DNA from 4 places in the Simplicispira piscis genome. Region 4 is predicted to be linked to each of the others. Evidence: predicted binding sites of a transcription regulator. Region 4 holds the regulator's gene; each other region holds the start of a gene.
The links. The regulator FNR, encoded in region 4, switches genes on or off when oxygen is low (the NO sensors DNR and NnrR bind a similar motif). The targets are predictions, from matches to a motif close to TTGATNNNNATCAA.
Positions count from the first base shown of each region.

Region 1 (2,200 bases), on a different contig from region 4:
CCCAGGTCCAGGCCCGAATACACCGTGCCATACACGCGGCCTGTGGCGCCCGGCGGGGCGGCTTGCTTGATGAGCATGTCGCGCGAGGGGCCGGCCAGCCCGGTACCCAGGCCCGCCAGCGATGTCACGGCCAGCACCGCCATGCCGGGCAGCACGCCACTGCCTGCCAGCACCAGCAGCGCGGCCGAAGCCATCAGGCAGATGCCGATCACCCTCTCCAGCCGCTCCACGCGGCCCACCAGAAAGCCGCCCACCACCATGCCGGCGGCACCACACAGCATGTAGCCCGTCACCACCATGGCCGTGACGCTCAGCGGCAGGCCGTACATCTTTTGCAATGCAGGGCTGGCAAAGCTCTGGATGGCGCTCAGGGCACAGGTGCTCCAGAAGAAGAACGAGAAGCACATCCACACCGAGGGCAGGCGCAGAAATGCCATAGGGTGCTCGGCGGGCGCCGCGGCGCCGCCCTTGGCCTGGTGCGCCCAGCGGCCCTGGCGGTCGTCAATGGCCGCGCGCTGCCACAGCAGCAGCGCCAGCACGCAGACGGCCAGCACCGCCGCCGCAAAGCAGGCCGTGCGCCAGGAGCCGGTGGCTGCGGCGATACCCGCCATGAAAACAGGTGCAGCCGCCCAGCCCAGGTTGCCGCTGATGCCGTGCACGGAGAAGCCATGGCCCAGGCGCTGGGGCGATACGCGCTTGTTCAAAATGGTGAAATCCACCGGGTGAAACGGCGCATTGCCCAGCCCGGCCAGGGCCGAGGCCAGCATCAGCCCGGCATAGCCCTGCGCCAGCCCGGCCGATACAGCCGCCAGGACAAAACTGCACAGCGCCAGAAACAGCACGGGGCGCGCGCCCACGCGGTCCACCACAAAACCGGCCAGCGCCTGCCCGACGCCCGAGACCACGAAAAACACCGACACCAGCAGGCCCAGCTCCGAGTAGCTCAGGCCAAACTCATCAATCAGCCAGGGAAACAGCGGCGGCAGTAGCAGGTGGAAAAAATGCGAGGTGCCATGCGCCAGACCAATGAGGCCGATGGTGTGTGCATCTTTGCGCAGGGGGACAGGGCCGAGCGTGCCCGCAGTAGTCGTGGTCATGGGACGGATCTTAGAACTTGTCCGCAAGCTTTTCCTGGTGGGGGTTGTGGGGCGCAGCATGCGGGCAGACCCGCAGCCGACTGGCGCGCGGGCGTTTTCTCGGGGCCAGGCCACGCCTATGCGCCAATAGCCCCACTCCAAGCAGGGCATACGTTGACTTGCGTCAACGTAAAAAGGCCTTCCGGCCCGCACAATAACCTTAAATAATTTGTGTATTTAACCGGGAGCGACTGCCATGAAAGCCTTGACCGACCTTTTCTCGACCGACTATGGGTTGATGAGCATCATCGGCATCGCCATGATGCTGGTGGGCATTCTGGCGTTTGCCGTAGTGATCCGCCGCAAGATGAATGAGCCACCCCAGGACCAGCGCGGCTGAAAATTCCTCTCTGCAGAGACACCCGCAGGGCGATCGGCCATGGGCACGGGGCTGCACCTGCGGCGCCCCCCCTGTGACGCCCTGAGGCGTTGGCTGGGCTCGGCGCAGCAAGCATCCTTTGCGCCCGGCACCGCCTGAAAACTACGGGTTTTGCCGAAAGCAAACGGCATGGTCTGGCGCAAAATGGGGCGCGCTTCCTTGGCCCGCTGCCTGCCCGTGGGTGCTCCTATCCAAGACCTGGAATGGAGACACGCGCATCGATACCGGCCCAATGCAGCCTCCGAAAAAACGCAAACCCGTTTTTGAAAGGCATGCCATGCAACAGCTGATCGACGACCTGCGTCTGTCGCGTAAATTCCTCTTGGTGGGTCGGCTGATCCTGGCCATGCTGGCCGTGCCCTTGGGGCTGGTGCTTTCGACCGGCCTGGCGTCTTTGGCCCGGTCGGCGACCGCACTCTCCGGCGTGGCCCCGGCCATCGCGGCCGCACAGGAAATTCAACTGATGCAGCTGCAGCGCGCCCCGCGCGAAGCGCTGCAGGCGCGCTCCACCGAGCAGCGGGTGCGCAAGAGCAGCAACAGCATTGCCACTGGTGCGAGCGAGGTGGCGACGGGTAGCCTCGACCTGCCTCAGCGCACCGAAGAACAGGCGAGCAACCTGGAGCAGCTCGACCAGGTCACGCAGCAAAATGCCGCGCTGGTGGAAGAATCGTCCGCCACCGCCGAC
Region 1 is NZ_BAAGQN010000019.1:63,176-65,375, forward strand. Features, by position in the region: gene ACYVOC_RS15170 (MFS transporter) at 1-1,097, opposite strand, end outside; gene ACYVOC_RS15175 (DUF3149 domain-containing protein) at 1,333-1,476, shown strand; gene ACYVOC_RS15180 (hypothetical protein) at 1,793-2,200, shown strand, end outside.
Region 1: ACYVOC_RS15175 (DUF3149 domain-containing protein) is a predicted target of FNR. The motif match lies at 1,251-1,264, and genes of this name have one in related genera.

Region 2 (2,200 bases), on a different contig from region 4:
CGGGTGGCTGCGCGCTACCATGGCGCCATGAAAGATACCGCGCCCGACCTGTCCACCCGCATTGTTCACCATTCTTACCAGCCCCCTGTGGGCTTTGCGGCGCCGCAGCCCGGCGTTTTCAAGGCATCCACTGTCATATTCCCCAGCGTTGCCGCACTGCGCACGCGCGAGTGGAAAGACAAGAGCGGCTATACCTATGGGCTGCATGGCACTCCTACCACCTTCACCCTGGAAGAACGCTTGTGCACGCTCGAAGGTGGTTTGCACTGTGTGCTGGTGCCCAGCGGACTGGCGGCGATTGGCAATGTCGCCCTGGCGCTGCTCAGGGCGGGCGATGAAGTGCTGGTTCCCGATAACGCTTACGGGCCGAACAAGGCCATGGGTTCGACCACTTTGGCCCAGTTTGGGGTGCGCCAGGTGTTCTACGATGCACTGGATACTGCCGATCTGGCTGCCAAGATCACGCCTGCGACCCGTCTGGTCTGGCTGGAGGCACCCGGCTCGGTGACGCTTGAATTTCCGGACCTGTGCGAGCAGGTGCGCATTTGCCGCGCCAACGGGGTGCCCACCGCGCTGGACAATACCTGGGGCGCGGGCCTGGCGTTTTCACCCTTCGACCTGTTGGGTGATGGCAGTGGCAGCCTGGCGGTGGATGTGTCCGTGCACGCCCTCACCAAGTACCCCAGCGGCGGTGGGGATGTGCTCATGGGTAGCGTTATTACAAGAGACCCTGCCTTACACCATCAGATCCAGCGCACCCACATGCACTTGGGGCTGGGCGTGGGGGCTAACGACGCCGAGGCCATACTGCGCGCGCTGCCGAGCATTGGCCTGCGCTACCGCGCCCACGACCAGGCCGCGCGCACCCTGGCTCGGTGGATGCAGCAGCAGACCCCTGTGGCCCAGGTGCTGCACCCCGCATTGCCCGATTCGCCGGGCCATGCCCATTGGAAAGCCCTGTGCGGTGCAACCCGGGATGGCGAAGGCCTGGCTGCTGGCCTGTTCAGCGTGGTCATCGATGCGCGGTATTCCCAAGCCCAGGTGGATGTCTTCTGTGATGGCCTGGAGTATTTCAAGCTGGGGTACAGCTGGGGCGGCCCTATGAGCCTGGTGGTTCCCTACGAGCTGGGCAGCATGCGCAGCCAGCCCTCGCCGCACCTGCGGCCGGGCACCTTGGTGCGGTTTTCCATGGGGCTGGAAGCCGTGCAGGACTTGCAAGCCGATGTGGAGCAGGCCATGCAGCGTGCCTTTGGTTGAGGCTGCATGTGCCTTCCATCAACAGACTGAAAGAGTAGGGTATCGGTTGAGATAGATCAAGAAGCAGCAATGAGGGCATACATTGGGTGAACAACCCCTGGATGCCATGACGACCCACACTGCCTCTGACCGCGACACCCAACCTATTGTCTTGCAGGCGTTGCGTTGGGCCGACCCTTGGCGCTGGCTGCAGCGCGGCTGGCAGGACATGCGTTGCGCCCCGGGTATTGCCTTGTTCTATGGCGCCTGCTTTTGGGGCATGGCACTGCTGTTGGGCTGGGTGTTCCGGTCGCGGCCTGAATATGTCATGTCGATGGCCAGCGGCTGCTTGCTGTTGGGGCCTTTTTTGGCCATGGGCCTGTACGACACCAGCCGCCGCCGCGAGGCAGGCTTGGAGCCTGAGCTGGGCCAGTCCATTACCTGCTGGGACAAACACATGGGCAGCATGGGCATGCTGGTGCTGGTGCTCATCGTGCTGGAACTGCTTTGGGGCCGGGCGTCCCTGGTGGTGTTTGCTGTGTTCTTCAACACTGGCATGCCCTCCACCACGGGCGTGGTGCAAGCCATTTTCAATCTGCAGAACTGGAGCTTCGTCGCTGTTTACACCGTGGTGGGTGGCGTTTTTGCGGCCATCGTGTTCTCCGTCAGCGTGGTGTCCATCCCCATGATCCTGGACCGTGACACCGATGCACTCACCGCAGGCATCACCAGCATGCGGGTGGTGGTGGAAAACACCGGAGTCATGCTGCTCTGGGGGGCATTGATCACGTTGCTGGTGGTGGCGTCCATGGTTTTCTGGGGCGCAGGGCTGCTGCTGGTCGGTCCCTTGTTGGGTCATGCCAGCTGGCATGCCTATCGTGCAGCCGTGGCGGTGCCTGTGGCTGTGGGGTCATGAAGGCTCTTCACAGGGCAAGCTGTTACAGTGGGACTCCACTTTAGAGAG
Region 2 is NZ_BAAGQN010000004.1:136,552-138,751, reverse strand. Features, by position in the region: gene ACYVOC_RS01905 (PLP-dependent transferase) at 28-1,257, shown strand; gene ACYVOC_RS01900 (DUF2189 domain-containing protein) at 1,364-2,152, shown strand.
Region 2: ACYVOC_RS01900 (DUF2189 domain-containing protein) is a predicted target of FNR. The motif match lies at 1,304-1,317, and genes of this name have one in related genera.

Region 3 (2,200 bases), on a different contig from region 4:
AGGATTTCGCCCTCGTCCAGCGCGGCGCGCAGTGCGGGCTCGTCGGTGGCGTCGCCCGCATAGGGGCTGCCGGCGCGGCTCAGGGCCTGGTTCTCCTGCTCCAGGCGGGTCATGCGGATGGCGGCCTCAACGTGCACCGCGCACTGCGCCAGCGCAGCGCGTGCAGCGTCGTCAAAGGTGCCGGTCTGCAGCGCGTCGAGCGTCAGCACGCCCCAGGGGCGCCCGTCCATGCGCAGCGCCACGCCCATGCAGTCGTGCACTGGCAGGGGTTCGCCCACCAGGGCGTCGAGCAGGCCGTCGTAGGGGTCGGGCAAGGTGCTGTCGTGGTCGAAGCAGGTGACCTCGCTGCGTGCCAGCAGGGCCGCCAGGCGGGGGTGCTGGTGCACGGCAAAACGGCGGCCCAGTGATTCGCTCACCAGGCCATCGACCACCACCGGGCGCAGGTGTTCTTCTTCCAGCCGCAGCAGGGCCACGGCGCCGCAGCAAAAGTGTGCGCGCAGGCCGCCGATCAGGCGTTGCAGGCGCACGTTGGGCGGCAATTCGGTGGTCAGGTCGGCCAGCCAGGGGGCTTCAAAAAGGGTATTCATAACCCTTCGATGGTATCAATGACCATTGATTTGGAGGGTAAAGATAACCGCGATTGGTGTAAACCCTTGATTCTTATGGCGGCCTGGGCTGGCCCGAAGTGTGCAAAAGAGTAGCAGTCCACGGCGGCTTCATGCCTACGTGCCCCTGTTTTCATCACCCTTGGGAGCTTTCACCATGAACATCGACAAATTCAAGCACCAGCACGTCAACATTCTGGGCAGCATTGCCACGCTGCGCCGCCTGGCGCACGCGGGGGTAGCGCACAACGCCACCGAGATCGCCCGGCTGGTGGTGACCATGAGCTCCACCATCAAGCTGCACCTGGCGGTAGAAGACCAGGCCCTGTACCCAGCCCTGCAGCGCGGCAGCAATGCCGAACTGGCCCGCATGGGCCAGCAGTACCAGCGCGACATGGGCCCCATTGCCCAGGCCTATGAGGCCTTTGCCCGCCGCTGGAACCGGCCTGAGAGCGTGCGCCGCGACGAGCAGGGCTTTCGCGACGATGCCAACCAGGTGTTGCGCATGGTGCACGAACGCATGCAGCGCGAGAACCACGACTTCTACCCGCGCATCGAGGCGCTGTAAGCCGCGCCCAGCAAGGTGTTCCGGCCCGTTCCAGGCCCGCCTCGGCGCCTTGCCGTGGCGGGCTTGTTTGTTCTTCATCAAACTACCTGTAGTGTGTTGAATGTATTGTGAACGCTATATGTAGTGTTTTGCTGCATTCCAACGATGGAGACGCCCATGGATACCCCGGTCACCGCCTTGCCCCGCGAGGTCATCAAACGCAGCGCAGAGCGCGCCCCTTTTGACGCCCGCAAGATCCTCTCGGCCATTGAGCGTGCAGGCGCCGCCACCGGCGAATTTGCGGGCGACGAAGCCGCCCTGCTGGCCGCGCAGGTGGACAAGGTGCTCGTCCACCGCTTCCATGGCGAAGCGCCGGGCATCGAGCAGATCCAGGACGTGGTCGAGCAGACCCTGATCGCCGCCAACCACCTGGCCACCGCCCGCGCCTACATCGCCTACCGCGACCGCCACGCCACCTTGCGCGCCGACCACCAGACGCTGGTGAACGTGGAGTCCTCCATCAACGAATACCTCACCCGCGCCGACTGGCGCGTGAACGCCAACGCCAACCAGGGCTATTCGCTCGGTGGCCTGATCCTCAACGTGGCGGGCAAGGTCACGGCCAACTACTGGCTCTCGCACGTCTACACGCCAGAAATTGGCGAGGCGCACCGCAATGGCGACATCCACATCCACGACCTCGACATGCTCAGCGGCTACTGCGCGGGCTGGTCGCTGCGCACGTTGCTCAACGAAGGCCTGAACGGCGTGCCCGGCAAGGTCGAGGCCGGGCCACCCAAACACATGAGTTCCGCCGTGGGGCAGATCGTCAACTTCCTGGGAACGCTGCAAAACGAGTGGGCCGGCGCGCAGGCGTTTTCGTCGTTCGACACCTACATGGCGCCCTATGTGCGGGTCGATGCCATGAACTACGCCAGCGTGCGCCAGTGCATCCAGGAGCTGGTCTACAACCTCAACGTGCCGTCCCGCTGGGGCACGCAAACGCCGTTTACCAACCTCACCTTCGACTGGATTTGCCCCGACGACC
Region 3 is NZ_BAAGQN010000019.1:5,929-8,128, reverse strand. Features, by position in the region: gene norR (nitric oxide reductase transcriptional regulator NorR) at 1-587, opposite strand, end outside; gene ACYVOC_RS14890 (hemerythrin domain-containing protein) at 763-1,173, shown strand; gene ACYVOC_RS14885 (ribonucleoside triphosphate reductase) at 1,330-2,200, shown strand, end outside.
Region 3: ACYVOC_RS14885 (ribonucleoside triphosphate reductase) is a predicted target of FNR. The motif match lies at 1,241-1,254, and genes of this name have one in related genera.

Region 4 (2,200 bases):
TGGCTGACCACCTGGCCCACGCCGCAGTGCGCCGTGTGTAACTCAATCTCGCGGTTCAAATAGCGCAGATACACATCAGCACGATCATGGTGCTTGGTAATGATCTTGTTGCAGGCGCAGTAATAGCACAGCGACTCGCAAAACGGGATGTGAACGTACACCGACAAGGGCAAGGCCTTGCCCACGGCGCTTTGCCTGCGCTGCTGCAGGGCCAGCACGTATTCGTCCTCACCGAAGGCATCAACAAAGCGGTCAGCGGTGGGGTACGAGGTGTAACGGGGTCCCGATACATCAAACCGGGTGAGCAATTCAGGGGTTACAACAGTCATTTAGGTTCCTAGCTGGCTTTTCTAATGTGCCCCAGATTAGCGGTTCGAATCTTGATTTTGGTCAAGCACCTGTTGGAGCTACTGGCTCTGTTCTGGCAAAAATGCAGAATGGGTGATAATTTGACTTATGTCAGCCCCAACCCGCATCTCCATCGTCCCCGCATCCCATGCCGACGAGTCGTCGGGCGCTCTGTCTGAAACCGGACAGGTACCCGTTCACATGACACCCCAGGCGTTCAAGGTTGCGTGTTCGAACTGCAATTTGCGTGAATTGTGCATGCCGGTGGGTCTGAACGACGAACAACTCAAGCGCATTGACGATGTCGTGGCGGTACGGCGAAAGATCAAGCGTGGCACCACGCTGTTCCGCAATGGCGAACAGTTCACCTCGCTGTTTGCCATCCGCACAGGCTTCTTCAAGACCTGCGTAGCGACCGAGGACGGGCGCGACCAGGTCACAGGCTTTCAAATGGCCGGCGAGATCATCGGCCTGGACGGCATCGTCAACGACCACCATACCTGCGATGCAGTGGCCCTCGAAGACGCCGAAGTCTGCGTCATGCCCTTCGACCGCATTGAAGAACTGTCGCGCGAAGTCAACGCCCTGCAGCACCACGTGCACAAAATCATGAGCCGCGAGATCGTGCGTGAGCACGGCGTCATGTTGCTGCTGGGCAGCATGCGCGCTGAAGAGCGATTGGCCGCCTTTTTGCTCAACCTGGTGCAGCGCCTGCATGCACGCGGGTTCTCGCAGTCAGAGTTGGTGCTGCGCATGACGCGCGAAGAAATCGGCAGCTACCTGGGCCTGAAACTTGAGACCGTGAGCCGCACTTTCTCAAAATTTGTGGAAGAAGGCATTGTCGAGGTCAAGCAGCGCCATGTGCGTATTTTGAGCCCCGATGCCCTCAAACGCATCGTCAATAGCCAGCAAGCCTGTCACTAGCGCGCCCACAAGAGCGTCGCCATCGCAATGCTGCAACATGGCGAAGCAAAAAAACCCTGAACCCGCTTGGAAAGCCGATTTTTTACCAGTAGCATTCCGTATGCCAGTGGAAAAGCAGGTTTTCGCTGGTGCATTGACCCATCCCAACAAGGAAATTCCCAACATGGCAACTGCAAAAAAAGCCCCGGCCACACCAGCCGCTGCTGCCAAGACCGCTGCTCCCGCCAAGAAGCGCACCCCTAACGCCGCGTTCATGAAAGCCCTGACGCCCAGCCCCGCCCTGGCGGCTGTCGTGGGTGCAGCACCGCTGCCACGCACCGAGGTCATCAGCAAGCTGTGGGTCTACATCAAGGCCAACAACCTGCAGGACGCCGCCAACAAACGCATGATCAATGCCGATGCCAAGCTCAAGGAAATCTTTGGCAAACCCCAGGTGTCCATGTTCGAAATGGCCGGCCTGATTGGCAAGCACGTGAAATAACGAGCGACTGCGCTCCCCAAAGCCGGCTTTGCCGGCTTTTTTTCGTCTGTTTGATCTGATCCTGTGGCGAAAATACATCAACACGAATGATAATGACTATTGTTTGATTTAACATCCTTGTGCGCGATACCCGCACAGCCACGCCTTTGCCAGCCACTGCCTAGCGCTCCACCTTGGCGACACCTTCTGCGGTGTCCATTGCATTTCCAACCAACGGAGGCCACTTTGGCAAAGAAACCCACGCAGCAGCGTTCCGCAACGCTTTTGCACAACGCATATTCCCCTGCCGCTGAAAAGGCCCTGATTCCGCTGGGCGCACTGATGCTCGCAGCGTCCATGGGCAGTTGGGCCCAAACCACCGATAACGCGGCCACCCTGTCCACGGTGACCGTGAAAGACACGGCGGAGATCCAGAGCAAGGACACCGTGCGGGTGAAGAAAACCACC
Region 4 is NZ_BAAGQN010000027.1:22,183-24,382, forward strand. Features, by position in the region: gene hemN (oxygen-independent coproporphyrinogen III oxidase) at 1-329, opposite strand, end outside; gene fnr (fumarate/nitrate reduction transcriptional regulator Fnr) at 550-1,272, shown strand; gene ACYVOC_RS16910 (SWIB/MDM2 domain-containing protein) at 1,436-1,753, shown strand; gene ACYVOC_RS16915 (TonB-dependent receptor) at 1,979-2,200, shown strand, end outside.